Regions from separate parts of the Sporosarcina sp. OR05 genome, predicted to be linked through region 2. Evidence: a T-box and tRNA genes for the amino acid it is inferred to sense, from the RefSeq annotation. Region 2 holds a T-box; the other holds one or more tRNA genes.

Region 1 (15,240 bases), 240 kb from region 2:
CCATGTCTCATACTTACGATCGTGTTCTCGTAACGCATCTTCCAATAGGATCGCCTGCTCGAATGACACATTCTCATCTTTCATCCCATGAATGATGAGAATTGGTGCATTAATCTCGTTTACTCTAAATAACGCCGTCCGTTCCCGATAGGCATCAGGCATATTAATAGGCGTTCCGCCAATAACCCTTTTCATCATACGTCGCATATCTTTTCGCTCATTGTATGTGAAAATCACATCTGAAATCCCTGCCCAAGTGACGATGGAAGTAATGTCTTCACGTAGGATGGCGGTCCAAAGCGCCATGATTCCCCCTCTTGAAAAAGCGAAAAGATGGATACGATCTTGTTGAACATTGGGTTGATGCTTCAAAACATCAACAGCAAAGATCGCATCTTGCCTATCGTTTCCAGCAAATTCATCCCGTCCTTCGCCTCCTCGATTGCCTCGATAATAAGGCGCAAAGACGACAAATCCTTGTGACGCAAATTGGGCGATGCGAGCTGGCCGTACCATGCCGATATGTTGCATGCCGCCTCTCAAATAGACAATGCCTTCATACTTCCTGTCAGCTTTAGGAGTAGCAAGCATCCCTTTAACCCTTAATCCTTCTGACATATACGTAATTTCTTCCAATCGAATATGTGGATTGGGTGATGGATAGCCTCTTCTATGTATAATTGTCGCATTAGGAACCATTGGCATTCACCCATTGCCGAATTTTCTGCATGCCTGCATCTTTCATATGAAAACTCAAGGTTGTACAACCCTGTAATTGTTCATCCGTCAACCAAAAAGCCCCTTCTGTTTCATGCAATGTCGGCTGTTCGTCGATATGTGTCACGGTTCCTGTAAACACTGCCTTACAAAAGGGCTCTTCTCCATTGACAATGTATTCCGCAAAACGGACGAGATTCGTTATCGTTACCCCAGTTTCTTCGATTGTTTCCCGAATGGCAGCATCGATCACGGACTCACCTACTTCAGCTTTCCCACCAGGAAATTCAATTCCACGAATGGAATGACGAGTTAATAACCATTTCCCTTCGTGCTTCACAACAACGAGCACATGCCTCGCTTCCATGCCAAATCGATTCTCTCCAAACGTCAGCTCAACATGTGCTCCTTTTAAATCTTTGTAAGTTGTAATCATCGCCATCATCGTCCTTTCATTCCGATCAACGGACGAAAAACGAGCGGCTCGTTCATTTACGGAAGTGCCGGTCTTGTGAAATACGGCAGTCCTTCAATGAACTTTTTCGTTTCTTCATCCGAAAATTCATGGATCAATGCATAGATTTTCATTGTTTTGTCGTCTACTTCGTGGTTGTTCTTATCATAATGATAAGGGACGTACGGCAAGTGTGCACGTAAGAAATTCCTGAACTCCAACCGATCCATCTCTCTGAAGATCTGTTCAAATATCGGAAGAAATTCTCTACTCATTTCCACTTCGTACTCCCATGGTGATGCGTATTTATGCGGATAAACTTGCTGGCTTTGAACGGACACGTACATTTTCACTTTATCGCTTTCCATATGAACCCCACCTTTTTTTCGTAGTATGGTTCTTCGGAACAAAACGATTCATGTACAATTGTAGCAGAATAAAAAGCACGAATTCCTTCTCTCATTGGAATTCGTGCTTTTATCAGTTACGCCTTTTGATCGACGACTAATCCTTTATGAGGATGGGATGCTGTGGATGGCTGATTCGGTAAGCTTTGCAACATATCAGTTGCTGCAGTCGTATTCATTGCCATCGCTTTATGCATGACACTCAATTGAACAGTCGATTGCAAACTTCTCAATTGACTTGCCATAATGGAATTTAACTCCATTGTCCATTCCTCCTTTCACACTTCTATTATCGGAGGAATTGGATGAGGATGAAGGATTATTTATTATCTTCACCAAGAAATGCATTGAGCATCCATTGATGTTTTTCAATGCTTTGATAGACCGCATTCAGAATATCTTCTGTCATATCGTCTCCATTGTCAGCAGCGAACTCCATTCCTTTTTTCAAGGATTTCATGATTTTCGCAAAATCGTCTGCAATGGTTTTAACCATTTCTTCCGCATTTTCTTTGCCTGTCGCTTCTTTGACGACGGACTCTTCCAAATGCTCCTTTAATGTTGCAGTTGGTTCTCCTCCGAGTGTTAGGATTCGTTCAGCAATTTCGTCCATATGAAGCGTCGCTTCGTTATACAGTTCTTCAAACTTCTCATGTAAGGTAAAAAATTGTTTACCTTTTACATACCAATGATAATTATGCAGTTTTGCATACATTACCGACCATGTAGACACTTGCTTATTCAATTCCATCATCAATTCTTTACTCATTGTAAAACCTCTCTTCGTTTATAATGCTTCTCCCTGTTAATTTACCACTAAAACAAATAAACTAAACATACAACAGAAAGCAAGGTGTTTAGAATTGAAGGCCATACTAATCGGTTTCATCAAAATCTATCAAAAAATCATTTCCCCTATTATGCCACCGACATGCCGATTTTACCCAACGTGTTCCCACTATGGTGTTGAAGCGATTGAAAAACACGGTGCGCTAAAAGGAGCATGGTTAGCAATACGTCGAATTTCTAAATGTCATCCTTTTCACGAAGGTGGTTTTGATCCAGTTCCTGAAAAAAATGAGAAGATTGTTAAATGATTGTGCCGGCAATTGCCGGTTTTTTTCTTTTTTTATTGCCAAACTAATAATCATCTTGTATAGTAGGTATTGTTCAAATCGTAATCATTACTATTATTAGTCGGAGGTACAATATGAAAAGAACAAAATGGCTACTATTTATCGGGCTTGTTCTGACATTAATTGTCGGAGCCTGTGGGCAAACAACCAAAAATGAGGAAGCAACAACGGTGACTGATGGTACATTATCCATCTATACGACTGTTTACCCGTTACAATTTTTCACGGAACAAATCGGTGGAGAGCATGTCCATGTTCAATCCATTTATCCTGCAGGAGCAGATGAGCATACATTCGATCCTACCCAAAAAGATATGATGGCATTAGCAGATGCAGACTTGTTCTTTTATATCGGACTTGGTCTTGAAGGTTTCGTCGAAAATGCACAAAAGACGTTAAAGAGCGAACACGTCGAAATGATTGCCACTGCAGAATCCATTTCGGAAGATCGTTTAGGGGAAAATCACCACCATCATGATGAAGACGGGCATGATGAGCATGGTGAGGACGAACATGGTCATGGTGAAGACGGGCATGATGAGCATGGTGAGGACGAACATGGTCATGGTGAAGACTGGCATGATGAGCACGGTGAGGACGAACATGGACATGGTGAAGAAGGACATGATGAGAATAGTGAGGAAGCTCACCACGACCATGACCATGGTGAATTTGATCCACATGTGTGGATTTCTCCAACGTTAAGCATTGAATTAGCAAACTCCATTAAAGAAGCTCTCATCGCAAAAATGCCTGAGCAAAAAGAAACATTCGAAAAGAATTATGATGCGCTTGCTGATCAATTAATGGATTTAGATGAACGATTTGCTGACATGGCAAATAAAGCCCCATCCAAAACCTTTTTTGTATCACATGCTGCTTTTGGTTATATTGCGAATGCATATGGATTAAATCAAGTAGCCATTGCTGGGTTGAATTCCCAAAGTGAACCTTCCCAAAAAGAGCTTACAAAAATCGTTGACCAAGCAAAAGAAGAAAACATCCAATACGTGTTGTTTGAGCAAAACGTATCGTCCAAACTGACCGATGTCGTCCGTAAAGAAATCGGTGCAGAATCTTTACAGCTTCATAACCTTGGCGTCCTTACGCCTGAAGATGTTCAGAATAATGAAACCTATTTTACTCTAATGGAACGAAATTTAAGCGTTTTTGAACAAGCGTTGAGTAAGTAAAGAGAAACCAGTGCGAAGAAGGTAATCGCACTGGTTTTGTTTGTGGTAATTTTTAGTCCAAAGGTCATGAAATGGCGAGTACTTTGTGAACTTGATTGATAACTATTCAAATACAATCGAAAAGATTGTGAACTCGATTGATAACTTTACCGAACTACTCGAGACTTCATCCAATTTAACCCTCTAATACGCCACAAAACACATTACAACCATTCCTTTAATTTACGTCGTACTAATTTATTCGAAGCATTACGCGGTAACTGTTCGACAAAATGAAACGCCTTCGGAACTTTGTAGCCCGCTAAATGTTGCTTACAATAAGCCACTAGATCGCTTTCTACAATTTTACCTTTACTGACAATAAATGCAACGGGTACGCTTCCCCACTTCTCATCTTCTTGACCACAAACCCCAGCTTCCACCACGAGCGGATGAGAGGCCAGGATATTCTCAATTTCAGCAGGATAAATGTTTTCGCCTCCTGAAATGATTAGATCTGAGCGTCGATCGACGATAAAAAGATATCCATCCTCATCAACATAGCCAATATCCCCTGTTGGGAACCAGCCATCAGTTGTGGGACTAACTGCAGCTGCATGTCCGATATACCCTGGAGTTACGTGCGGCCCCGCCACAAGTACTTCACCGACTGCGTCATTAGCTGAAACATCAATTTTAATTTGATTGAAAAAGAGCGGTTTGCCTGCTGAACCGATTTTACTTAAAGCATCTTCAGCAGATAGAGTCGCTGTTTGCGAACTCGTTTCCGTCATACCATACGTTTGTAGGACGGGCAATCTTCGTTCTCTCGCTCTTCGTAAATAGTCAACTGGGATGGGTCCCCCACCTGCCAACATCGTTAAAAAAGCTGTTGAGGCATACAGATTTTGTTCTTCCATAACCATTAAAAGCCGTTGCAAACTTGCCGCAACAACCGACATTCGTGTCACTTGCCCTCGCTGTATCTCATCTGCAACTGCATACTCATCAAATTTCTCATACAGACGTACAGTCATGCCGTAAATAACGGATCTGGCTAAAATTGAAAATCCGCTAATATGAAACAACGGCATTGTACATAGCCAACAATCATGTTCTGTCAAGCCTAGATTCAGAACGGAAGAAAGTGCACTGGACGTATGGTTCTCCGCTGTTTGTCGGACACCTTTCGGAAAACCTGTCGTCCCTGATGTGTACATAATCGTTAGCGTCTTGGAAGGCATCCACCTATCCACGATGGATAATTCGGATTTGCCACTTGCATGTATATCGGAAAAAGACAAGATCGGTTTCGATAAATTAGTAAACTGAAATGAACTCTGATCATCCAATAATAGAGCTACCGCCTCACTATCGGCCAACTGCCACTTCAATTCACTAGATGTCAGCCGTGCGTTTAGCATCACAATCTCAAGTCCTGCTAACAAACAGCCATGGATCATCAACACCATATCCGGTGTTGATGAACCTAGTAACGCAATACGTTGCCCATCCTGTAACCCATTTGTCCGTAGTTTTTGAGCTATGTTTGTTGCTTCGTCCAACAGCTGACGAAATGTCCACTCTTTCTTGTCAAATGAAAGTGCAATTCGATTCGGAGTTAAATTTGCTCTTTGTACCAACCAATTTGGAATCATCTTTTTCACCTCTATTCATCAGAAAAGCTGTTGAAAAAAGTGTAGACAAAGCCATATTTGACTTTGTCTACACCATTTTAATGAGTGCCTTGGAGTTGCATCAAGGGAAACGTGGGAACTGACCAAAATCAGGTTTACGCTTCTCTTTGAATGCGTCACGACCTTCTTTCGCTTCGTCCGTTGTGTAATAAAGGAGTGTAGCATCTCCAGCCATTTGTTGAAGACCAGCTAATCCGTCCGTATCAGCGTTCATTGCCGCTTTAATGAAACGGAGAGCTGTCGGGCTCATTGCAAGCATCTCTTCACACCATTGGACCGTTTCATCTTCTAATTGTTCATAAGGAACTACCGTATTGACGAGTCCCATATCCAACGCTTGTTGTGCATCATATTGTCGGCATAGATACCAGATTTCTCTCGCTTTCTTATGTCCGATAATACGTGCTAAATAACCTGATCCATAACCAGCGTCAAATGAACCAACTTTAGGACCTGTTTGGCCAAAACGTGCATTGTCTGCAGCAATTGTCAAATCACATACTACATGCAATACATGTCCACCACCAATTGCATAACCTGCAACCATTGCCACAACCGGTTTAGGTATTACACGGATCAGTCTTTGTAAGTCTAATACATTCAAACGTGGGATCTCGTCGTCTCCAACATAACCACCATGTCCGCGTACAGATTGGTCTCCACCTGAACAGAAGGCTTTTTCCCCTTCGCCAGTTAGAATGATAACACCGATACTTTCATCATCACGCGCCCGTGAAAATGCATCAATTAGCTCCATAACCGTTTTCGGTCTAAAAGCATTACGCACTTCTGGACGATTAATCGTCACTTTACCAATTCCATTGTACTTTTCGTATTTAATATCCTCATATGTACGGATAGTTTCCCATTGACGTGTCATACTAGTGCTCCTCCTTTTGTATAGCTAAAATAAATTCCTTTACCATTGTAGCAAACAATGACGGTTTTTCCACGTGAATTGCATGACCTGCTCCAGGTACGATCGTATGTTTCCACAACGATGCAATTTCGTTCATTTCCCGGGCAATAGTGACAAATTTTTCATCTAACTCTCCAGTAATCAACAATACGTTTTCCTTTAAATTACCAATTAATCCCCAATACGATGGTTGACTACCTGTCCCAATTCCACGCAAGCTGTTTGCTAAGCCTTGGCCGCTTTGTTGTAACCGCTCGTTTCTAATTTGGATACGTTTTTCTTCTGGTAACTTTTTTTGGGATTGAAACAACGGGATGTTTTCCCAATTATCGACAAAAGGACGAACACCTTCAGCTTCAATCCTACACGCTAACTTTTCATCTGCTTGGCGTCTTGCAATTCGTGCTTCTTCTGTAGCTAACCCTGGTGAAGCACTCTCTAACACAAGTGCTTGGATTTGTTCTGGGTATTGAATTGTATAGGCAAGCGCAATGCGTCCACCCATCGAATAACCGACTAACACGAAGGATTGCAAGGACAGCTTTTGAAATAACATATGTAAATCAGCAATCTGCTCTTCCATTGCATACCGGGCAGGAGCTTCAGGTACACCTGTCATGCCATGTCCAGTCAAATCAACAGCAATTGTTCTGAACTCACTTCCTACATGTTCAAGAACTTCTCGCCAAGTCGTTGTTGCACCTGTAAACCCATGTAGAAAGACGATTGTCGGTAATTGTGCATCTCCGTTCATGACAACGTGAATCGGTAATTCACGAACAGTAATTGTCAATTCAACCAATCGTCTTCACCCTTTCAACCACATCAGCCCAATAAGCACGGTGATTTTGTACATTTACAGGTCTGCTTGTAAATACTTCGATGATGCGGATAGGTTTAACTTTGTCCTTCTGTATTTCCTGCACAAACTCTTCTTTTGCGTGAACGGACGCATACTGTGCATCATACATTGCACCAATATGTTCAAACGTCAAGCCGGTCGGTGTCCCAAATAACTCCTCGAAGTGATTTGACTCAGATGCTTGTGGTAAATAAGAGAAAATACCACCACCATCGTTGTTTAAGATCACTATGGTTATACTCGTTTCGTGAAAACGCGACACAATTAGGCCATTAACGTCATGGAGAAATGCTAAGTCCCCAATAAGCAAAAATGTAGGTCTTTTACGAGCACGTTCGATGCCAAGCGCAGTTGACACAACTCCATCAATCCCGTTTGCACCCCGATTGGCAAAAACCATGAGTTCCTTTTCTGTTGCACAGAAAAACGTATCGAGGTCTCGGATTGGCATACTACTGCTGCTTATTAAGTCACTGCCAGTAGGAAGATTATCTAGTAGACATTTCACAATGATTCCTTCGTCGCCTAACGTCCCTTCATAATGACGTGTACATTGTTCGGCTTCTTGATTAGCTGTCGCCCATAACTTTGCATATTCCGTACGCTGAAGTTGATCAACAGCTGTAAACAAAGCATGCGGTGATGCTTGTACATGGTGCGTAACTACACCTAGCGAATCACGGAATTCAGGAGACTCATCAAACACGACATAAACTGTAGGCTTTGTTTTCTTTAAAAAAAGAGACAATGGTTTGGACACCGGTTGTGGGCCAAAACGAATAACCGTATCAGGCACTGCGATATCTGCAAAATGCTCACTCTTTAGCAATGCATCATAATGGGCTATGCACAGATGAAGACAATCTGTCGGAACCTCTGAACGTAAATTGGACAATGGATCACATAGTACTGGCCATTGCAGGGATTTAGCAAAATGCCAAAATGCTTTTTTATCAAAATTAATCGGCATTTCACCTACAATAAGCAAACCTTTTTTTGCATTCGCAATTAGATTATTTAGCTGTCCCTTCATTGGCAAAGAAAGTTCATTCTCTCCTACAATACGTTCCATAAACGTTATCGATGGTGCAGGTCTATCAAAATCGATCAGTAATGGTTCACGTAAAGGGATGTTTAAATGAATTGGTCCGATTGGCTGTGTCATTGCGATAGCAACTGCCCGTTGCGTATGCCGTTCAAGAAAAGTATCCAATTCATCATTATCCTCAGCCAGCGGTAAATCCACACTGAATTTTACATGCTTGCCATACATATTCAATTGGTCGATTGCTTGAGGGGCACCGACACCTCTAAGTTCGTGTGGTCTATCGGCAGTCATGACAATTAATGGTATGCGTGCATAATACGCTTCTGTCACTGCAGGATGATAATTGGAGGCTGCGGTTCCAGACGTACACAAAAGGACGACAGGATTGCCTGTCGCCTTTGCTAAGCCAAGTGCAAAATAACCAGCAGATCGTTCATCAACTTGCATGAAAGTTTGTATGTGTTCATTCGCTGCAAATGCATAAGCGAGCGGTGTTGATCGAGATCCTGGACTAATGACGACCGATTTCACTCCAGCTTGCATCAAAGTCTGCGTTAATCGTAATACATGGTTGGTTAACACTTTTCGTTCATCCATTCAACTTTCCTCCAAGCGCCCTTAACACCGGTCTAAACTTGACCCAAGTTTCTTCATATTCTTCTTCAGCAACAGAATCGGCCACAATTCCTCCACCTGCGTACAAATATGCTTTGTTTCCATCCAACAATGCAGATCGTATGCCGACAGCAAACTCACCATTCCCTGCCGTATCAGTCCAACCAATTGGCGCTGCATAATAACCACGATCTAATCCTTCCTCGTTCCGGATCATGTCAAGAGCAACCGTCGTCGGGACACCACCTAATGCAGGGGTCGGGTGCAATGCTTGTACAAATGAGAAAATGTCACTCTTCTGCTTAATTGTGCCTTGAACAGGTGTGTGCAAATGCTGGATATCCCGGATTTTCATTAACTTCGGCACTTTCGGAACGCACACATCTTCACAATACGCCTCAAATACATCAGATATCATACTCACTACATGTTGATGCTCTTCGCGATTTTTCGGATCGCCTAACAATCGCTCACCTAATTCTCGGTCTTCTTGAGCAGTTTTTCCCCTACGAATTGATCCAGCGACACAAGCGGAATAGGCTTCTCCATTTTTCACCTCAATTAAGCGTTCAGGTGTAGCACCAAAAAATAAGGACTTTCCTTGTTGAAGTCCAAAATGATAACTTTCTTGTTGTTCATTTGTAATGGATTGCAATGTACGTGCAACAGATACCTCTTGTTCAAATTCAAGTTCAATTGCTCGTGCAATGACAACTTTGTCCGCTTTTCCGAGTCGAATTTTTCCAGTCACATTTTCAACAGCTTTTAAATACGCCTCTTTGCCACGCTCGGTTGTTGCAATGACTTGATTTGTATCTGTGAATGAAAGCTCCTCCACTTGTGCAGTATGAATAAGTCTATCCCGTTCTTCACGTAGTTCATCAAAAGATGATAAAACATCTTTTTGATCCGTCACCATGTTAATCGAAATGTACGTCTTCCCATGTTCAATCTTTAATTGAAAGGCCGGAACAATAAAATAAGCAGATGGGAAGCCATCCCATTCTGACGACCGTCTGTTCCGTTCATCGTATGAAAAACCACCAAACAGAACTGGCTCGATATCTTTATCTTCTTTTACTAACAGTGCACACAACTGCTTCCACTTACTTGCGATCTCCTCATAACGCTTGTCCTGCTGTTCACTGACAATTGTATAGGCATGCCCCACACCGACAAGCGTCATCGTCTTATCAGCATTTTGCCAATAGAACCGCTCGTTCTTATAGTGCGATGCACCTGCTTCGAAAAATGATAAAGGAGAAATCCTACCAACCTCCACTGTCTCAGTGAAAAACTGGGTATGAGGAGACAGTGGCACTTGTTTCGTGCTGCTGACATCCGTTATTTTGTAGCTCATCATTTTCTCTCCTTCAGTGTAATCAATTAAAATTCCGTTCACCATATAAGTTGTTTTATTTACATCTTACTTACATTATACCGAAAATCATAAGAACACGCATATATAATGCAAAGAAGGATACCTCTTTTCGTCGATTTAGAGTACAATGAATAACGGAAACCTTAGAATAGGAGAGAGGAAATTGCAACATACTATTAAAGCAGACACCGGTTGGCGAATTTGGTGGCAATTGACAAGACCCCATACGTTAACAGCAGCATTCGCCCCCGTCTTTTTAGGGACAATGATCGCACTCACATACGGCGACCTACATTTCCCATTATTTTTGGCTATGCTTATCGCAAGCTTATTCATACAAATGGCAACTAATATGTTCAATGAATATTATGACTTCAAAAGAGGTCTGGACACAGAGCATTCTGTAGGTATTGGTGGAACGATTGTCCGAAATGGCATTAAAGCTCAAACCGTTTTAGCCATCGCCTTGGCACTTTACGCTGTTTCCATGTTGATTGGTGTATATATCTGTTCCCAAACCTCTTGGGGATTAGCACTTGTTGGGCTTGTGTCCATGCTGATCGGATACTTATATACAGGTGGACCTTACCCAATCGCCTATACACCATTTGGCGAACTTGTTTCAGGTGTCGTCATGGGGATGCTGCTCATATTAATTGCGTTTTATATTCAAACCGGTACAGTAACCGCACTAGCCATACTGATTTCAATTCCAAGCATGTTGCTCGTTGCAGCAATCATGTTAGCCAATAACATTCGGGATCTTGAAGGAGATAAAATCGGAGGCAGAAAAACACTTGCCATTCTCGTCGGCAGACCCGCTGCCATTAAAATACTTGCGACGTTTTTCTGCATCAGCTATTTATGGGTGATAGGTCTTGTTATTCTTGGTCAATTGACACCATGGGCATTACTTGTTCTAATCAGTATTCCTAAACCGATTAAAGCTATTACAATCTTCCATGCACATCTTCTCCCATTGGAGGTAATGCCTGCGATGAAGCATACAGCAGTGACCAATACAATATTCGGTCTACTGCTTGGAATTGGTATCCTGATTGGACATTTGGTCTAAACACCCATCATTTATGTCAATAAAACACATACGAAACCGCATGATGTCAAAGTTTGTTATACTTTGCGCCATGCGGTTTTTTTGATTAAATCTGACGAAGTTATCGATAAATGTTTAGTTTCTCTACAGCATAGGGAATTGAATACTACTTAGCATTATTTCTTAGCTATGAACTTGCATGAAATAGACCATACTACGAAAACAATTTCAAAGGAAGTGCTAATCATGTTAACAGATCACCAAAAAACGTCTCTTCGAGAAGAATTATTGCAATTGCGAACGCAGTTAACGAAAACTGAACAAGAAACTGACATTAAACAATCCTCTCAAAATGATGTTGGCGAATTATCCATGTACGACAATCATCCTGGTGACATGGGAACCGAATTATATGAACGGGAAAAGGATATGGCGATTAATGTACATGCTGGAGATGAATTAGAAAAGATTGAGCACGCTCTAGAAGCGATGAACGAAGGTACTTATGGCTATTGTCAAGAGTGTCAAACAGAAATCCCCTACGAGCGTTTGGAAGCAATTCCTTACACGTCCTATTGTTACGAACATGCAACTGAGCGATCCATTCCTGAAGACCGACCAGTTGAAGATGAATTATTGGTTATGGCAAAGGCAAATTCCTTTGCAGATCGAAGAGAAGGTATACGGAGAGACAGTGAAGACAGTTTTCAAGAAATCGCCAAATCAGGCACATCAGAAACACCATCAGATTTTATAGGAGACCATGATGACTATAATTCTTTATATGACGATGAAATACTTGATGGGGCAGCTGACCAAATGGAGGAATTCGTCAGCACAGATATTACCGGAGAAAAACGCGGTTTTGTGCGATCAGAGAAATCTGAGGAATACGAACAAACGTTAGATGATGAAGGGTTGGAGTCATCCATGGGCAATATCCCTTATCATCAAAAAGATAGCTATTTGAATGAAAGATGAGATGGTGATAATATGTTGAAGTCTACTGTTATTACTATTGACCCTGTAAAAGCAATAAAACCGTCAGTTCCTTTTCAAAGGGGCATGACGGTTTTTTCCTTAAAAATATAGCTAACTCAACGCTCCCTTCCTCATATCAACTCCAGACAACGAAAAAAATTGCATCCATATTGAACGAAGGAAACACTCTTGTATACTAGAGCTCAAGTAAACGATACGCTTTTAGCAATCAATACTTTATAAACTGTTCATCCGTCGATGTAACGAAAGTAATACGGATGCAGCGCTGAGGAAATTGAAGCATCCAGCATATTAAAGAAGCAACAGGCCAATCCATATCCATCAAGTGATCAATTGCACGATGTTAGGAATCGTAATTAATTGTCTAAATTGAGAGGAAAGGAAAGGGCAAGAGCAAAACAGAGAAAACACATGATGATGAATATGCCTACATGTATTATATTGAATTTGTACAAACACTCCAAGAAATATTATAGAAACAAAATAAAAAGAACTGCATTCGTATAAATGAATGCAGTTCTTTTTCTAGTTATGACCCCTACGGGATTCGAACCCGTGTTACCGCCGTGAAAGGGCGGTGTCTTAACCGCTTGACCAAGGGGCCAACAATATGGCGGAGAAGGAGGGATTCGAACCCTCGCACCGCTTTCGCGATCTACACCCTTAGCAGGGGCGCCTCTTGAGCCACTTGAGTACTTCCCCGAGTTAATATGGCTCCGCAGGTAGGACTCGAACCTACGACCGATCGGTTAACAGCCGATTGCTCTACCACTGAGCTACTGCGGAATATGGTGGGCCTAAGTGGACTCGAACCACCGACCTCACGCTTATCAGGCGTGCGCTCTAACCAGCTGAGCTATAGGCCCATGGAGCGGGTGAAGGGAATCGAACCCTCATCATCAGCTTGGAAGGCTGAGGTTTTACCACTAAACTACACCCGCAAATAATGGTGGCTCAGGACGGAATCGAACCGCCGACACAAGGATTTTCAGTCCTTTGCTCTACCGACTGAGCTACTGAGCCACAAGTGACTTAGAAAAAAGTTTCTATCTTTTAAGATCAACCTATTCTAAAATCGAAATCTTTATGTAGTACTAAAGAATGGCGGTCCCGACCGGGATCGAACCGGCGATCTCCTGCGTGACAGGCAGGCATGTTAACCGCTACACCACGGGACCTTTGGTTGCGGGGGCAGGATTTGAACCTGCGACCTTCGGGTTATGAGCCCGACGAGCTACCACTGCTCCACCCCGCGATAATATTAGTTGTAGGAACTTTAAATCCTACGCATTCGGTATTTCGTGAGACTTTGTTGTAATTTCCTTTTAGGAAATTACACAAATCACATTCTGCGTGATGTGATTTGCTCCACCCCGCAATAATATTAGTTGTAGAAAATTTAAATCCTACGCTATCAGTGTTTCATAAACCTTCCACTACTGTTTTAATACATTATGGCGGAGGAAGAGGGATTCGAACCCCCGCGGGCTTTAACACCCCTGTCGGTTTTCAAGACCGATCCCTTCAGCCAGACTTGGGTATTCCTCCGTATTCACTATTCAAATAGTGGTGGACCTTGCAGGACTCGAACCTGCGACCGGACGGTTATGAGCCGTCTGCTCTAACCAACTGAGCTAAAGGTCCTTTAGGATGGCGGCAGAGGGGATCGAACCCCCGACCTTACGGGTATGAACCGTACGCTCTAGCCAGCTGAGCTACGCCGCCAAGAAAAGTAATAATATTATATTGGTGGAGCCTAGCGGGATCGAACCGCTGACCTCCTGCGTGCAAGGCAGGCGCTCTCCCAGCTGAGCTAAGGCCCCAATATGATGGTCGGGAAGACAGGATTCGAACCTGCGACCCCTTGGTCCCAAACCAAGTGCTCTACCAAGCTGAGCTACTTCCCGTCGTTAAGCTTAATGGCGCGCCCGGCAGAAGTCGAATCCACAACCTTCTGATCCGTAGTCAGACGCTCTATCCAATTGAGCTACGGGCGCATATCGATGTTTCATTGACTAAAAATAATGGTGCCGAGGACCGGAATCGAACCGGTACGGTAGTCACCTACCGCAGGATTTTAAGTCCTGTGCGTCTGCCAGTTCCGCCACCCCGGCAATTATTCATATGGAGCGGAAGACGGGATTCGAACCCGCGACCCCGACCTTGGCAAGGTCGTATTCTACCACTGAACTACTTCCGCATTGAAAGTGCGGGTGAAGGGAGTCGAACCCCCACGCCTTGCGGCACTAGATCCTAAGTCTAGCGTGTCTGCCAGTTCCACCACACCCGCATAATTGGTTCAAAACAGAATTTATAAATGGTGAGCCATGCAGGATTCGAACCTGCGACCCTCTGATTAAAAGTCAGATGCTCTACCGACTGAGCTAATGGCTCAAAAGTGGTGCCGGCGAAAGGACTTGAACCCTCAACCTACTGATTACAAGTCAGTTGCTCTACCAGTTGAGCTACACCGGCTAAGTGTAATGTATAGATAATATGGTGGAGGATGACGGGTTCGAACCGCCGACCCCCTGCTTGTAAGGCAGGTGCTCTCCCAGCTGAGCTAATCCTCCATGGTTTAAATGTGATAAGCTGTGCACTTCTTTGTCAGCTTCATTCACTCAATCGTTTCTTCGATCCACTTGCTACTTCGCTTTAAACGGAAGTTGTCCTTGCGTGCTGCATTATGTAATGAATCTTGCAGGCCCGGCGACGTCCTACTCTCACAGGGGGAAGCCCCCTACTACCATCGGCGCTGAAGAGCTTAACTTCCGTG
Region 2 (15,240 bases):
GAAAGTGAGTAAGGGAAGAAAGGATCGAGGAAGGTATGTATTATATGCCATCGTCTTTCTAGTACTCGGTTTTATATTTGCTTTTTCTTATCGAACACTTGGGAAAGATAAAGTGGATGTTGCCCAAAATCCCAGTTTGCAGAAAGAGGAACAGTATCGTGAAGAACTGATTGCTCAAAAAGAGCGCAATAAAGAACTTACCGATGAAATCTTTATGAAGCAAAACGAAATACGTGAATTTGAACAATCCATTTCTGAAAATGAAAATAATCATGCTGGATTGGTAGAAGAAGCGAAAAATCTACGGCTATTGCTAGGGGTTATTCCTGCAATCGGGCCAGGTGTCCGGATTACCTTGAAAGACGGTGATTACGATCCTGTCGAGCAAAATCCGAATGAGTATATCGTCCACGAAAGTCATGTCCTACAAGTAGTGAATGAATTGAAAATATCTGGCGCACAAGGAATTGCTATAAATGGACAACGAATCTCTGCCAACTCCAATATTAAATGTACAGGCCCTGTCATTAAAATTGACGGGAGAACGTATCCTGCACCGTTTGTCATAGAGGCGGTTGGGGATTCAGAAGTGCTCACAACTTCTTTGCAATTAAGGGGTGGAGTAATTGACGGCTTAGTTCACGATAACATCGTAGTCTCGGTCGAACAGTTGAAAGAATTGAAGTTGCCTGCGTTACGGAACGAATCGTAAAGGAAATGTCAGTGTCGAAGGAGCGTGTAAGATGAAGAAGAGGATCAATATGAAATTTACACTTGTCCTCCTGCTCATCGGTTTTATGATTGCTGTACAATATAATTCTTTAGAAAATCCTGAGAAACGTGATACGAGGGATATTTGGGCGATCAGGCAAGAATTGGCAGAAGAGAAAAAAATGCATGTAGAATTGTTGTCCGAAGTGCGTGAACTGGACCGGACAATATCTTCTTACCGTTCATTAGAGGAAACGAGTGCTGGACAAGCTTTAAAAGAAACCGTTGATAAATTACGTGAAAAAGCAGGTACGACGGACATAGTCGGCCCTGGTATTGTAATTGAAGTACGACCATCTGCGGAAAGTGTAGCGTATGGAATACCAATCACGAGTATTTCATCTGATTTACTCACTCGTTTTGTCAATGATGTAAATCGCTTCAAAGGAATTGATATGGAAATTGACGGCAAACGCTACAATATTCTAAGTTCAATTCGAGTTATCAATGGGTACACGTCTGTAAATGGTTTGAATGTATCGACGCCACCGTTTACAATTAAAATCATTTCACAAACAGTAACGGATAGTGAAAAACTGTACAATTATTTATTGGCTTCTTCTATTCATGATGATTTTTACCTTGATAACTTAGTGCTGGATATCCATCCTCCTGAAGAAGATATCATGATTAGAGGTTGGCCAGAACAGTTTGAAAATCTCTATTTGAATGAGTTATCGAAGGGGGATTGACGATGTGGTTGCCACTTTTAGGCTTACTATTAGGAGTTTCGCTAGGATTATTATCCGATATTCAAATTCCCCAAGTGTATAGTAATTATTTATCCATTGCTGTACTCGCTGCGCTAGACACATTATTCGGAGGCATACGAGCACATTTACAGCAAATCTACGATGACAAGGTGTTCATATCGGGCTTCTTTTTCAATATCCTATTGGCCGCTTGTCTCGCATTTTTAGGTGTCCATTTAGGAGTAGATCTCTACTTGGCAGCCATCTTCGCATTTGGTGTAAGGTTGTTCCAAAACATTGCCGTCATACGAAGACTTTTATTGACGAAATGGTCTGCGCGCAACAAGTCTCCTGAAGTTCAGGAGCAGGAATGAAAGGATTGAGAATAGGATGGAGAAAATATTTAGACAATATGGCGATTATACAATAGAATGTAAGGTAAGGATCGAAATAGGGGGTGCCGGGAATTGAGTCAATCTACAACATACGTATCATTGGATATAGGATCTTCTTCAGTCAAAGTGCTGATTGGAGAAGTGGATGGTGGTTCCCTCCACGTAATCGGGGTTGGTAATGTACAATCTGCGGGTATTCGAAAAGGAACAATTATTGATATCGATGCGACTGTCCAGTCTATTAAAAAAGCAGTAGAGCAGGCGGAACGGATGACAGGGATGCAAATTAGAGATGTCGTCCTCGGAATTCCTGCAAACGGCGTATTGCTACAAGACGTAAAAGGTGTTGTAGCTGTTAACTCGGAGAACAGGGAAATTACGGATGACGATTTAGACCGTGTCATGAAATCTGCACAAGTCATGTCCGTGCCACCTGAACGGGAAATCGTCAATATCATTCCAAAACAATTCATCGTGGATGATTACGATGAAATTAAAGACCCTCGAGGGATGATTGGGGTCCGTCTTGAAATGGATGGAACACTCATTACAACCTCTAAAACGTTAGTGCATAATATTTTGCGCTGTGTGGAAAGAGCAGGTCTTGTGATACGTGAAATCTATTTGCAACCTTTAGCTTCTGGAACGTTTGCATTGACGGATGATGAAGTGAATCACGGAACAGCTTTCATTGACATTGGTGGCGGGTCCACGACAATTGCTGTTTTCGGCGATAATCGGTTTGTATCCACTGCTGTCATTCCTGTAGGGGGTGACCATATCACGAAAGACTTGTCAATCATATTAAAGACCCCGACAGAGCAAGCAAGAAAGATTAAGCACCAGTATGGACATGCCTTCTATGACGATGCTTCGGACGACGAATTGTTTGAGGTACCTGTTATCGGTGCGGATTCAAAAGATCAATATAGTCAAAGATACATATCGGAAATCATTGGTGTCCGATTAGAAGAATTGTTTGAACTGGTGTTGGAAGAACTCTATCGGATGGGTATTCAAGATTTACCGGGTGGTATCGTATTGACAGGTGGTACGACAAAACTCGAAGGTATTCTTCAATTGGCTAGACACGTGTTGAAAACGAGGGTTCGGATACATACACCAGAATATATCGGTGTACGCGAACCAATGTATTCGACTGCTGTAGGCCTTATCCGTTATGCTAATATGGAAGATACGTATTTTGGTATTTCAACGGAATCTACAACTGTTCCGGCTAATCGCGAGATGGATTATCCTTCTGCTCCTAAAAAGAAGGTGGCAGTGCCAGACAAAGAGAAAAAACCGAGTTTAATGAGTAAAACAAAAAGATTTTTTGATGGATTCTTTGAGTAAAAAGAGAGTATTTTCAGTAGGGATTAGGAGGAGAGACAATGCTGGATTTTGATACGAATATCGATGCACTTGCCGTAATTAAGGTGATTGGTGTCGGTGGCGGCGGGAATAACGCTGTTAATAGAATGATAGAACATGGTGTGCAAGGTGTCGAATTCATTGCTGTGAATACAGATGCACAAGCACTTAACTTATCGGAAGCTGAAGTGAAATTGCAAATTGGTGGTAAGTTGACGAGAGGGTTAGGAGCAGGTGCAAATCCAGACGTCGGTAAGAAAGCGGCTGAAGAAAGCCGTGAGCAAATTGAAGAAGCGTTACGCGGAGCAGACATGGTCTTCGTAACAGCTGGTATGGGAGGCGGTACGGGTACTGGTGCAGCTCCTGTTATCGCTCAAGTTGCAAAAGACTTAGGTGCATTGACTGTTGGCGTTGTTACTCGTCCATTCACATTTGAAGGCCGTAAGCGTTCAACGCAAGCAATCGGTGGAATTGCAGCGATGAAAGAATCTGTTGACACATTGATTGTCATTCCGAATGATAAACTTCTTGAAATTGTGGACAAGAACACGCCAATGTTGGAAGCTTTCAGAGAAGCGGACAACGTGTTGCGTCAAGGTGTACAAGGTATTTCAGATTTAATCGCCGTACCAGGTTTAATTAACTTAGACTTTGCTGACGTGAAAACAATTATGTCGAATAAAGGCTCTGCCCTCATGGGAATCGGTATGTCTACAGGGGAAAATCGTGCTGCAGAAGCTGCCAAGAAGGCAATATCAAGCCCGTTGCTTGAAACGTCAATCGATGGCGCGAAAGGTGTACTGATGAACATTACAGGCGGTTCTAACTTAAGCTTGTTCGAAGTCCAAGAAGCTGCTGACATCGTCGCATCTGCTTCTGATGAAGATGTAAATATGATTTTTGGATCGGTTATCAATGATTCCTTAAAAGATGAAATCGTTGTAACGGTTATTGCAACAGGTTTTAACGAAGAGCAGTTGAATCCATCAAAAACAACAAGAAATCCAGGATTTGGAGCAACTCGCCAACGCGAAACGCAACAACCAGCGCAACCAACGCATTCGCGTAGAGAAGAAACCCAACAGTTCCAACAATCCGAACCGGCAAGACAGCAACAAACGAACCAACAGGACGACGCACTCGATATTCCAACATTCCTTCGCAACCGTCGTCGATAATTAAATTGATAGAACTCTTCAGTTTCCTACTATGGAGACTGGGGAGTTTTTTCGTTTGTAAAGAAAAAGAGCCATGCATGACAACGTAACCGCATCGCATCTCAAAGCTCCGAGCGTATCACAACGTAAAGAGCTCGCAACGCAACGTAAATGCATCGCAACACAATGTAAAGCCGTCGCATCTCAATGCTCCGAGCGTATCACAACGTAAAGAGCTCGCATCACAACGTAAATGCATCGCACCACAATGTAAAGCCGTCGCATCACAACGCTCCGAGCGTATCACAACGTAAAGAGCTCGCATCGCAACGTAAACAAATCGCACCACAATGTAAAGCCGTCGCATCACAACGCTACGAGGGCTTCAGGTTACAAATCGCAAATGCAAAACTTCCTTCCGGCTGTGGTTTCCATAAAGAACTTTAAGATGTTGTCGAATTTTTACGTAATTTTTATCCTCGTTCCGACAAACATTGCACGACTACAATGTTATCCTTACGTTCAAGGAGGGCGATTGGATGTATGGGGAAATCATCATAGCGATCAACATGCTATTTAATTTCGCGATCTTATCTTTTGCAGATCGGATGGGCACGGCACAAGCTTCCTGGAAACGTCTCTTATTGGCGTCTCTCGTTGGTGCTGTACCCGTCACGCTATTCCCCGACTCCTGGATTGCTCTTTTTATCGCATTTGCTTTCATGGTGTTCTGTGCTTTTGGGGTGTCGTTTACTGCTTGGGGAAACAAAGCTTTCATCGTATTGATTGGAGCGCTGTTTGCGGGCGGATTGCTGACCGTTTTTACGGAACGATTTATTTTTGTGACCGGTCCTTCTATGATTTTTGTCAGCGCAATCTTAGCTTATGCAGCGTTAGCTGTCTTTAAGACGAAGTGGTTGGATGTTCGACTAGCTCGTAAATTATCTACGTATGCAGCAGAATCGATGCTCACGATATGGGACAAAGATGTGCCGGTATCCGTTTTTGTTGATACTGGGAATCGTTGTACGGAGCCCCTCACAGGCGAAGCCGTTCATTTTGTTTCCTTTCAAGCTGTGAAAACGATAATCCCAAGCGAATTGCTTGAACCTCTACAAGCATGGGACCCTAAAGGCGTACCGCAATTATCCGTTTTTCCGAAGCATTATCAGCAGATGGTCCGGTTAATACGACTTCAAACCGTTCAGGGAAATTCATGGGCAGTAGGGTTTAAATTCGATCGTTGGACGATTACGGAAGGATGTGAATTGCCAGCTGGTTATCTTGTGCTGACGAAACAAGATCGTCGTTATCCGGAAGGTGCTCAAGCCATTTTGCATGTATCTGCACTGGAGTTTATCACAAACGAAAGGGGAACTAGTTATGTGGCATGAAATGAAAAAATGGTTGTCGGTCATTAAAAGTCTCTTTAGAAGAAAAGGTGGTACCTATTATATAGGCGGCCATGAATCGCTACCGAAACCATTATCACGTGAAGATGAAGCGAAAACAATCCGAGCATTTATGGAAGGGGATATGGATGCCCGCGATACGTTAATCGAAAAAAATCTCCGACTCGTCGTTTATATTGCACGTCGTTTTGATAATACGAATACACATATTGAAGATTTAATTAGTATCGGAACAATTGGCCTTATAAAAGCGATTGAAACATTTAAAAGTGATCGCAATATTAAACTGGCGACATATGCATCAAGATGTATTGAAAATGAAATTCTTATGCATTTGAGAAAAACCAATCGAACCAAATCGGAAATCTCTTTTGATGAACCGCTGAATTCAGATGCAGATGGCAATGAATTATTACTTTCCGACATATTAGGTACTGATGAGCACATTATTTTGGATGATGTTGAGAAGAAATTGGAAAGACAACATATGATTGAGGCAATAAGTACGCTTGATGAGCGAGAAAAATATATTATGGAATGTCGCTTTGGCTTAACGGGGGAATTGGAAATGACACAGAAAGAAGTTGCAGAATTACTTGGAATTTCACAGTCCTATATTTCGCGCTTAGAAAAGAAAATCATCTCAGAACTTCGTGATCGATTAAATCATCCAATTGCCTGATGGTTGAAATTGGCGATTCGAGTTTCGCATATTCCACATGTCTGAGGACAAACTATTTCGTACAGTCATCTACAGAATGTGGAGGAAAAGCGAATGATGCGTACAAGAGTTGAGATTTGCGGAATCGATACGTCCAATTTGCCATTACTGACAAACGAAGTGATGAAGGAAACGTTTATCCGATTACAAAGTGGTGACGAATCAGCTAGGGAAGAGTTAGTCATCGGGAATCTGCGCCTAGTCCTTAGCCTTGTTCAACGATTTGCTTACAGAGGAGAGCAGGCAGACGATCTTTTTCAAGTCGGTTGCATCGGCTTGCTAAAGTCCATCGACAATTTTGATTTGAAACATAACGTTCGTTTTTCGACGTACGCTGTTCCAATGATCATTGGTGAAATCAAAAGACATTTAAGGGATCACCATGCCATTAGGGTGTCCAGATCTCTAAGAGATATAGCTTATAAAGCGATTAGAGCAAAAGAACAATTTATCAATGATCACCAAAAGGAGCCTAAAATATCCGATTTGGCAGAAATTACGGGAATTCCTGAAGACGATATTTTATTTTCACTAGACGCAATTCAAGATCCAATGTCCTTGCACGAACCAATGAATGGGGATGGCGGTGACCCCGTCTATATTATGGATCAATTACAGGATAAAAAAGTTTCGGAAGATCGTTGGTTAACGTATGTTTCGGTAAAAGAAACGGTATCTGGCATGACAGAACGACAGCAAATGATTCTGTCAAAAAGATTTTATTTAGGGCAGACACAAACTGAAATCGCAAAAGAACTCGGTATTTCTCAAGCTCAAATATCGAGGTTGGAGAAAAATGCAATTCAAATTATTAAAGAAGGTATGGAAAACGAATGACTGTTGAGAAAAACGTAACGCACAGCTTCTTGTGCATTGCGTTTTTTTCTGTCGTTGAGCATATCTTGTTAAAAAGGGAGGGGAACAATATGCGTTTTTCAGAGTTGCAAAAAAAAGAAGTTATTGAAGTCAAAAGAGGCGCTTTTCTTGGATTTGTGCAAGATGCCACAATTGATATGAAGAACGGGAAGTTGGATATGCTCCAAGTAGGTGGAGCAGAGCGTAGTTTGTTGTTTGAGCCCAAAATGAAAGATTATAAACAAATTAAGTATAACGATGTTGTAACGATTGGAAAAGATATCATTTTAGTAGGCAAAAAGCTTGATAATTAGTGGCTTATCATTGATTAGTATGCACTCACTTGGTACAATAAAGCAAAGTAAGCAGAAAAGTAGTGATTGCAAATGGGAAAACTTCAAGAGCGCATCCAACATATTGAAAGAGAGATTCAAGCAGCATGTGAACGCTCGGGAAGAAACCGGGAAGATATTACTGTCATTGCTGTTACAAAGCAAGTTTCTACTGAGAGAACAAAAGAAGTGATTGATTTAGGGATTTTACATGTTGGAGAAAATCGCCCAGAAGGCTTGCTGGCAAAACGTCAGGATATCCAATCCTCAGCTGTTTGTTGGCACTATATCGGCAATGTCCAAAGTAGAAAAGTGAAAGATGTCATTCATGATATTCATTGCCTTCACTCATTGGACAGAATCAGTTTAGCAAAAGAAATTCAAAAACGAGCAAGTGCACCGATCGACTGTTTTGTTCAAGTAAATGTTTCGGGTGAACAGTCAAAGTCAGGTGTCTCTCCAGATGAACTGCGGGCTTTTTTACAACAACTTGCTACTTTTGATAAAATCCGAGTGATCGGGTTAATGACAATGGCTCCTTTTACAGAAGATCAGGATGTTCTAAAATCTGTATTTAGTTCGCTTCGTCAATTACGAGATGAAATGGCAGCTGCCAATATGGAACATGCTCCGTGTACACAGTTGTCAATGGGTATGTCCAATGATTTTGCCATAGCGATTGAAGAAGGTGCAACTCATGTTAGAATCGGTACCGCATTAGTCGGAACGGAGAGTGAGGGAGAACAATGAGCATTAAAAGAAGATTCGAAAAGTGGTTTTATTTAGATGAAGAAGAAGCGTATGAACAAGAACAACCGGTGCGAGAGCAACAACAGCAATTGCAGCAGCCTGTCCCTCAACAGCCGAAGAGGACACCTGCAAGAAAGCAACAGTCGACGGAAACGCAACAACCTGGAACGGTTGTAAGTTTGCAAAGTCTGCAAAAATCTTCAAAAGTTGTGTTGTTTGAACCGCGTGTATACGCTGAAGCACAAGATATTTCAGAACACCTGAAAAACAAGCGTGCAGTAGTCGTCAACTTGCAAAGAATAGAGCGTGACCAAGGAATTCGCATAGTAGATTTCTTAAGTGGAACTGTTTATGCGCTCGGCGGCGATATTCAACGCGTCGGTACGGATATTTTCTTATGCGTACCGGAGAACGTAGAAGTGGCAGGGTCCATTTCGGATTTTTTTGAACGATAGAATCGGATGAGGTGTAATAATAAATATGCAACTTTTTTTAGCAATGTTCTTTAATGTGATTATGAATGTAATCGATATCTACTCCATACTCCTCATCATCTATATTTTGATGTCATGGGTACCTTCAACGAGGGAAACGACTTTTGGAAGGTTTCTTGGGAAAATAACAGAACCATACTTAGGGTTTTTCCGTAAATTTATTCCACCGATTGGTATGATTGATATTTCACCGATCGTTGCGATTTTCGTACTCAACTATTTGATTCGTGCGGGAGTCCGTCAAGTATACGTAATCATTGCCTCACTAGTGTGAGGTTTTTTCTATACAGAACAAGGAGTCGTAAACGATGGATGCAATTATACAACATTTCAGAAAAGACGAGCAGCCTTTCATTGAAACCGTAATCGGATGGACACGTGAAGTGGAAGATACATATTCGCCTAAACTTACGGGCTTTCTCGATCCGAGACAGCAGTTTATCGTGGAATCGGTTGTAAAAGGTGCCGGATTGTCAGTTGAAGGCTTTGGAACTTTCGCAAGTGCGGAACGTAAACGGGTATTAATCTATCCGGATTATTTTGTCCCAACGGAAGATGATTTTCAAATTGTCGTTTTTCAAGTGAAGTACCCTGCTAAGTTTATGCAATTAGAACATCGAGATATTTTAGGATCACTCATGTCACTTGGCATTGATCGATCTAAATTTGGGGATATTCGATTGCACGAAGACCAAGTCCAAATGGCAGTTGCATCTGAATTGAAAGACTATATGAAGGCAAACTTTACAGCTATCGGAAAATCAAAAATTCGACTTGAACTACTGGAAGATGCTGTACCATTACTTGAAATGAATGAAGAGTGGAAGGAAGAACTCCATATCATCAGTTCATTGCGTTTAGATACAGTTGTCGCGTCACTTATTAAGAGTCCGCGACAAAAAGCGGTAGCACTTATTCAAGGCGATAAAGTGAAAGTGAATCATGTCATCCGAAGTACGCAAGCCTTTGAGTTGAACGAATTGGACAGCCTTTCAGTAAGGGGCTTTGGGCGATTTAAAGTGTTGTCTATTGAAGGCCGTACGAAAAAAGATAAAATTCGTCTGCTTATTGGTAAGTTAGAATGATTTTTCTGAAAGTGGTTAAAAACTGCTGTTTTATCTAAACAGGATATGTATAATGGAACTATAGCAATTGAAAGGGGAGAACGTACGAATGGCTTTGTCACCACTCGATATACATAACAAAGAATTTAGCCGTGGCTTTCGCGGTTATGATGAAGATGAAGTAAATGAGTTTTTAGAACAAATCATGAAAGACTACGAAAATGTCTTAGAAGAAAATAAAGTACTGAAAAACAACCTAAAAGAAACGAAAGAACAGATTTCCCATTTCAATACAATTGAGGGGACACTACAGAAATCCATATTGATTGCACAAGAAGCTGCAGAAGACGTTCGCCGGAATTCACTGCAAGAGTCAAAGTTAATTATTAAAGAAGCTGAAAAGAACGCTGATCGTATTGTCAATGAAGCATTGTCTCGTGCGCGGAAAATTGCGATCGATATTGAAGATTTGAAGAAGCAATCCAAAGTTTTCCGCAACCGTTTCAGAATGTTAGTTGAAGCGCAACTGGACATGATCAAAATGGACGACTGGGACAAATTGATGGAATATGAACCTGAATCTGAGCTGTTGGAAACTGCAGCAGATGAAGAGTGATAAAAGACTAAATGCAATCGGTTTGTTGAGTAACCAACTGAGCAATTTATTCCCTCGCTTCGCCCAGTCCAGGGTCTTGTGCTCCCGTTGTTCCTGCAAGAAATATTCTTAACGGAGAACAGCTTTTGGTGAACAAAAGCGGAACGTTGAGAGCACGTCTTTGCACTTCGCCGCCTTTTGCTCCAATCCTGATGAGCATTTTTTAAGTTGAGAGGAAAATAAGTTGTCAGCACAAGCTAGTTGGCTGGAGTGCAGGCGCCGACTCCTGCGGGGGTATAGCACGAATGGTGAGACCCCGCAGGGAGCGAAGCGGACGAGGAGGCTCACCCGTGCCCCGCGGAAAGCGTGCGCCGGAACGCAAGCAAACGGGTTCATCAACACATGAGTTTTCAATCGGTAATTGTCTATTAAGGCAACTGTTGCAATGAACAAATTGTTGTTCGTATACGTGCTTGACATTTCTTTTCAAGCACGCATATAATGAGTACCATATATGTAAAGACAGGCAATGATAGAGAGAGTACTTTTCGATAACTTGTTAAAGCGAGCCGGGGATGGTGAAAGCCTGGTCGATGCATCGAAGACGAAAATCACTCTAGAGCCGGATTGAAGAAAAGCAATCCCGGAAACACCCCGTTATGGTGTTCTGAGAGGTAGCACAACTGTGCTGCAACTAGGGTGGTAACGCGAGCAGAAGTCCTCGTCCCTTTATTGGGATGGGGATTTTTTGTTTTCTTCGATGCACGTGAAACAACGATTCGTATTTTTGCCAAGACATGAAGGAGGAAACATGGATGGATTACAAAGACACATTATTAATGCCTAAAACGGATTTCCCGATGCGTGGAAACCTACCGAACAAAGAACCGGATATGCAAGCGAAGTGGGAAGAAATGGACATTTATACAAAAGTCCAGGAGCGAACGAAGGGTCGTCCATTTTTCGTGCTTCACGATGGTCCTCCGTATGCAAACGGCGATCTTCACATGGGGCACGCTCTAAACAAAGTATTGAAGGATATGATTGTCCGTCATAAGTCGATGTCAGGCTACCATGCGCCATACGTTCCAGGTTGGGACACTCACGGTTTACCGATTGAGCAAGCGTTAGTAAACAAAGGGGTAAACCGTAAAGAACTATCAGTTGCAGAGTTCCGGAAAATGTGTGAGGAATATGCGTACAGTCAGATCGATAACCAACGTACACAATTCAAACGGATTGGTGTGCGTGGAGATTGGGAAAATCCATATATCACATTAAAACCAGCATTTGAAGCACGACAAATTGAAGTGTTTGGTGAAATGGCGAAAAAAGGATACATCTATAAAGGATTGAAGCCGGTTTATTGGTCTCCTTCCAGTGAATCTGCTCTTGCAGAAGCGGAAATTGAATACAAGGATAAGAAATCACCTTCCATTTATGTAGCATTTCCAGTTCATGATGGTCGCGGCGTCGTTGCGGAAGATGTGCGGATTATCATTTGGACGACAACACCATGGACGATTCCTGCGAACCTCGGTATTTCTGTCCACCCTGATTTCCAATATGTAATTGTTGAAGTGGAAGGAAACAAGTTTTTATTAGCAAAAGACCTCGTCGAATTTGTTGCAAAAGAAATCGGTTGGGAATCATATGAAGTTGTCAGTGAATTAAAAGGTTCTGAGCTAGATCGCGTCGTTGCGAAACATCCATTGTATGACCGCGATTCACTTGTTATGTTAGGTGAACACGTAACGGCTGAAGCGGGTACAGGATGTGTCCATACAGCACCGGGTCATGGTGAAGACGACTTCTATGTGTCAAAACAATATGGGATTGACGCTTTATCTCCTGTGAACGACCGTGGTGTCATGACAGACGAAGCACCTGGTTTTGAAGGATTGTTCTATGAAGATGCAAACAAAGAAGTGACGAAAAAGTTGGAAGAAGTCGGAGCGTTATTAAAGCTATCTTTCATTACTCACTCCTATCCGCATGATTGGCGCACGAAGAAACCGGTCATTTACCGGGCAACAGCGCAATGGTTTGCTTCCATTCAATCATTCCGTGATGAATTGCTTGAGGCGATTCGCAATACGAAGTTCACGCCAGCTTGGGGTGAAACGCGCCTCTATAACATGGTCCGTGATCGTGGTGATTGGTGTATTTCCCGTCAACGTGTTTGGGGTGTTCCGATTCCTGTATTCTACGCTGAAAACGGCGAAGAAATTATTACAGATGAAACGATTGCCCATGTCTCTAAACTGTTCCGTGAACATGGATCGAACATCTGGTTTGAAAAAGATGCAAAAGATTTGTTACCAGAAGGCTTCACACATAGTGGTAGTCCGAATGGTCTCTTCACGAAAGAGACGGACATCATGGACGTGTGGTTCGATTCTGGATCTACCCACCAAGGCGTGTTAGAAGAAAGAGAAGATCTTGTCTATCCTGCTGATCTCTATCTAGAAGGATCTGACCAATACCGTGGTTGGTTTAACTCTTCCTTGACAACAAGCGTTGCCATTAATGGAATTGCTCCATACAAAGGCTTGTTAAGCCATGGTTTCACGTTAGATGGAGAAGGGCGTAAAATGAGTAAATCACTTGGAAATACAATTGTTCCAGCGAAAGTGATGAACCAACTCGGTGCAGACATTCTTCGTCTATGGGTATCATCCGTCGATTATACGGCAGATGTACGAGTGTCAGACTCGAACTTTAAACAAGTTTCAGAAGTATACCGTAAAATTAGAAATACACTGCGCTTCCTACACGGAAACGTCGCTGATTTCTCACCATCGAAGGACCGCGTGGCATTTGAACAAATGCGTCCGATTGACCAATATGTGTATGTGAAGCTTCAGGATATGATTAAAGATGTCCTAGCAGCTTATGAAAACTATGAGTTTGCAGGTGTTTATCATGCCGTGAACAATTTCTGTACGGGAGAGCTCAGCTCATTCTACTTAGATATCGCAAAAGATGTTGTGTATATTGAAGGGGCAGACCATCCTCACCGTCGTGCAATGCAAACGGTTATGTATGATGCGTTACTTGCACTCTTGAAGTTGTTAACACCAATCATCCCACATACGACAGATGAATTATGGTCTTATTTAGCCGATGTGGAAGAAGAAAGTGTTCAATTGACAGATATGCCTGAAGCAATTGAATACGGGGAAGTGGCGAGTGCGCTCCGTGAACGCTTCAACGTCTTAATGGTAGTCCGTGACGATGTGTTGAAAGCGCTAGAGGAAGCACGGAATGCAAAAGTAATCGGAAAATCGCTTGAAGCGAAAGTGACACTTGCATTGCCAGAGAAATACGCAGACGTCTTAAAGGCAACAGATATCGACTATGCACAGTTCTTCATCGTTTCAAAGTTTGTTGAAGTAGAAGCAAGTGATATTGCTGCTGATGCGTTAAAACTGGATGCGGCGACTGTTCTTGTTGAGAAAGCAGATGGAGAGAAATGTGAACGTTGCTGGACAATTTCAGAAACTGTGAATACTGATGTAGATCATCCAACACTTTGTACGCGCTGTGCAAACGTTGTAAAAGAATATTATTCCTAATCAATTAAGGTAAGGCTGTATGTAACCATGGCTTAATGCCATTGGTACAACAGCCTTTTTTGTTGTTACCTTGATAGCGAGCTGACCAGGTAGTCGCAATTTCATCATGTGACTCTATTTGTGGTAAAATGGAACAGAAACTGGCGGACGGGGGTTTTTGGAGTGTTAATCTATTATGGAATCGCGATTGTCATTATTCTAATTGATCAATGGACAAAATGGCTGGTCGTACAAAATATGAACTTAGGTGAAAAAATATCGATTGTTGAACCGTATGTTGGGCTCCTTTCTCATCGCAATAAAGGAGCGGCATGGGGGATGTTGGAAGGTCAAATGTGGTTATTTTACATTGTAACGGTTGTAGTAGTTGCCGGTATCATATATTTCTTTCACAAAGAAGCGAAAGGCTCTCCTTTACTCAGCAGTAGTCTCATGCTTCTGTTAGGTGGGGCAGTTGGTAACTTCATCGATCGGTTATGGAGGAAGGAAGTCGTCGATTTCGTGGATGTACTCATTCCTGTCATCAACTACGATTTCCCGATTTTCAATGTAGCGGATGCCGCGTTAACAATTGGTGTCGTTTTAATGATTATTCATGTGTTTGTAGATGAAAAAAAGAAGAAAAAGGTGACATAATGGAACCAATTGAAGTTGTAATTACAGAGGAAAACGGAAATGGGCGGATTGACAAAGTGTTATCGACAGTCAATCCCGAGTGGTCACGCACCCAAATACAGCAATGGGTAAAAGATGGTGCTGTGTTAGTGAATGAACATTCAGTAAAACAAAATTACAAAGTAAAAATAGGCGATCATATCGTAATTATCGAACCTGAACCGGAAGAGCTAGATATCGTTGCAGAAGACCTCTCCTTGGATATTGTCTATGAGGATGAGGATGTTCTGGTCGTGAATAAACCACGTGGAATGGTTGTCCATCCTGCGCCAGGGCATGTTACCGGGACACTAGTAAATGGACTCATGTATCAAGTGAAAGACCTTTCGGGCATAAATGGTGTCATGCGTCCAGGAATCGTTCATCGTATTGATA

Evidence for each region. A T-box is a leader RNA that pairs with one kind of tRNA and senses whether it is charged. The one in region 2 lies ahead of ileS (isoleucine--tRNA ligase), so its partner is inferred to be a tRNA-Ile.
Region 1: it has a tRNA-Ile gene. The T-box ahead of ileS (isoleucine--tRNA ligase) is inferred to sense a tRNA for this amino acid. The anticodon was not compared.

What each region holds. Positions count from the first base shown of each region.
Region 1 covers NZ_JANKJL010000002.1:150-15,389, reverse strand. Annotated here, with positions in the region: gene NRI27_RS04310 (alpha/beta hydrolase family protein) at 1-699, opposite strand, end outside; gene NRI27_RS04305 (NUDIX domain-containing protein) at 689-1,153, opposite strand; gene NRI27_RS04300 (transposase) at 1,210-1,539, opposite strand; gene NRI27_RS04295 (putative motility protein) at 1,656-1,841, opposite strand; gene NRI27_RS04290 (Dps family protein) at 1,898-2,347, opposite strand; gene yidD (membrane protein insertion efficiency factor YidD) at 2,442-2,675, shown strand; gene NRI27_RS04280 (metal ABC transporter solute-binding protein, Zn/Mn family) at 2,789-3,907, shown strand; gene NRI27_RS04275 (o-succinylbenzoate--CoA ligase) at 4,111-5,544, opposite strand; gene menB (1,4-dihydroxy-2-naphthoyl-CoA synthase) at 5,645-6,463, opposite strand; gene menH (2-succinyl-6-hydroxy-2,4-cyclohexadiene-1-carboxylate synthase) at 6,465-7,304, opposite strand; gene menD (2-succinyl-5-enolpyruvyl-6-hydroxy-3-cyclohexene-1-carboxylic-acid synthase) at 7,297-9,009, opposite strand; gene NRI27_RS04255 (isochorismate synthase) at 9,002-10,387, opposite strand; gene NRI27_RS04250 (1,4-dihydroxy-2-naphthoate polyprenyltransferase) at 10,536-11,483, shown strand; gene NRI27_RS04245 (TraR/DksA C4-type zinc finger protein) at 11,709-12,443, shown strand; tRNA gene NRI27_RS04240 (tRNA-Glu) at 12,997-13,068, opposite strand; tRNA gene NRI27_RS04235 (tRNA-Ser) at 13,076-13,166, opposite strand; tRNA gene NRI27_RS04230 (tRNA-Asn) at 13,176-13,250, opposite strand; tRNA gene NRI27_RS04225 (tRNA-Ile) at 13,254-13,330, opposite strand; tRNA gene NRI27_RS04220 (tRNA-Gly) at 13,332-13,405, opposite strand; tRNA gene NRI27_RS04215 (tRNA-Phe) at 13,412-13,487, opposite strand; tRNA gene NRI27_RS04210 (tRNA-Asp) at 13,567-13,642, opposite strand; tRNA gene NRI27_RS04205 (tRNA-Met) at 13,645-13,719, opposite strand; tRNA gene NRI27_RS04200 (tRNA-Ser) at 13,920-14,012, opposite strand; tRNA gene NRI27_RS04195 (tRNA-Ile) at 14,032-14,108, opposite strand; tRNA gene NRI27_RS04190 (tRNA-Met) at 14,116-14,189, opposite strand; tRNA gene NRI27_RS04185 (tRNA-Ala) at 14,212-14,287, opposite strand; tRNA gene NRI27_RS04180 (tRNA-Pro) at 14,295-14,371, opposite strand; tRNA gene NRI27_RS04175 (tRNA-Arg) at 14,385-14,461, opposite strand; tRNA gene NRI27_RS04170 (tRNA-Leu) at 14,490-14,578, opposite strand; tRNA gene NRI27_RS04165 (tRNA-Gly) at 14,590-14,664, opposite strand; tRNA gene NRI27_RS04160 (tRNA-Leu) at 14,673-14,754, opposite strand; tRNA gene NRI27_RS04155 (tRNA-Lys) at 14,783-14,858, opposite strand; tRNA gene NRI27_RS04150 (tRNA-Thr) at 14,864-14,939, opposite strand; tRNA gene NRI27_RS04145 (tRNA-Val) at 14,962-15,037, opposite strand; rRNA gene rrf (5S ribosomal RNA) at 15,169-15,240, opposite strand, start outside.
Region 2 covers NZ_JANKJL010000002.1:241,334-256,573, forward strand. Annotated here, with positions in the region: gene NRI27_RS05440 (cell division protein FtsQ/DivIB) at 1-12, shown strand, start outside; gene NRI27_RS05445 (DUF881 domain-containing protein) at 1-712, shown strand, start outside; gene NRI27_RS05450 (DUF881 domain-containing protein) at 744-1,463, shown strand; gene NRI27_RS05455 (small basic family protein) at 1,466-1,837, shown strand; gene ftsA (cell division protein FtsA) at 1,931-3,214, shown strand; gene ftsZ (cell division protein FtsZ) at 3,253-4,410, shown strand; gene NRI27_RS05470 (sigma-E processing peptidase SpoIIGA) at 4,929-5,783, shown strand; gene sigE (RNA polymerase sporulation sigma factor SigE) at 5,773-6,483, shown strand; gene sigG (RNA polymerase sporulation sigma factor SigG) at 6,580-7,359, shown strand; gene NRI27_RS05485 (PRC-barrel domain-containing protein) at 7,449-7,691, shown strand; gene NRI27_RS05490 (YggS family pyridoxal phosphate-dependent enzyme) at 7,764-8,459, shown strand; gene NRI27_RS05495 (cell division protein SepF) at 8,456-8,914, shown strand; gene NRI27_RS05500 (YggT family protein) at 8,940-9,227, shown strand; gene NRI27_RS05505 (YlmH family RNA-binding protein) at 9,262-10,038, shown strand; gene NRI27_RS05510 (DivIVA domain-containing protein) at 10,127-10,633, shown strand; T-box leader at 11,133-11,344, shown strand; gene ileS (isoleucine--tRNA ligase) at 11,428-14,190, shown strand; gene lspA (signal peptidase II) at 14,353-14,826, shown strand; gene NRI27_RS05525 (RluA family pseudouridine synthase) at 14,826-15,240, shown strand, end outside.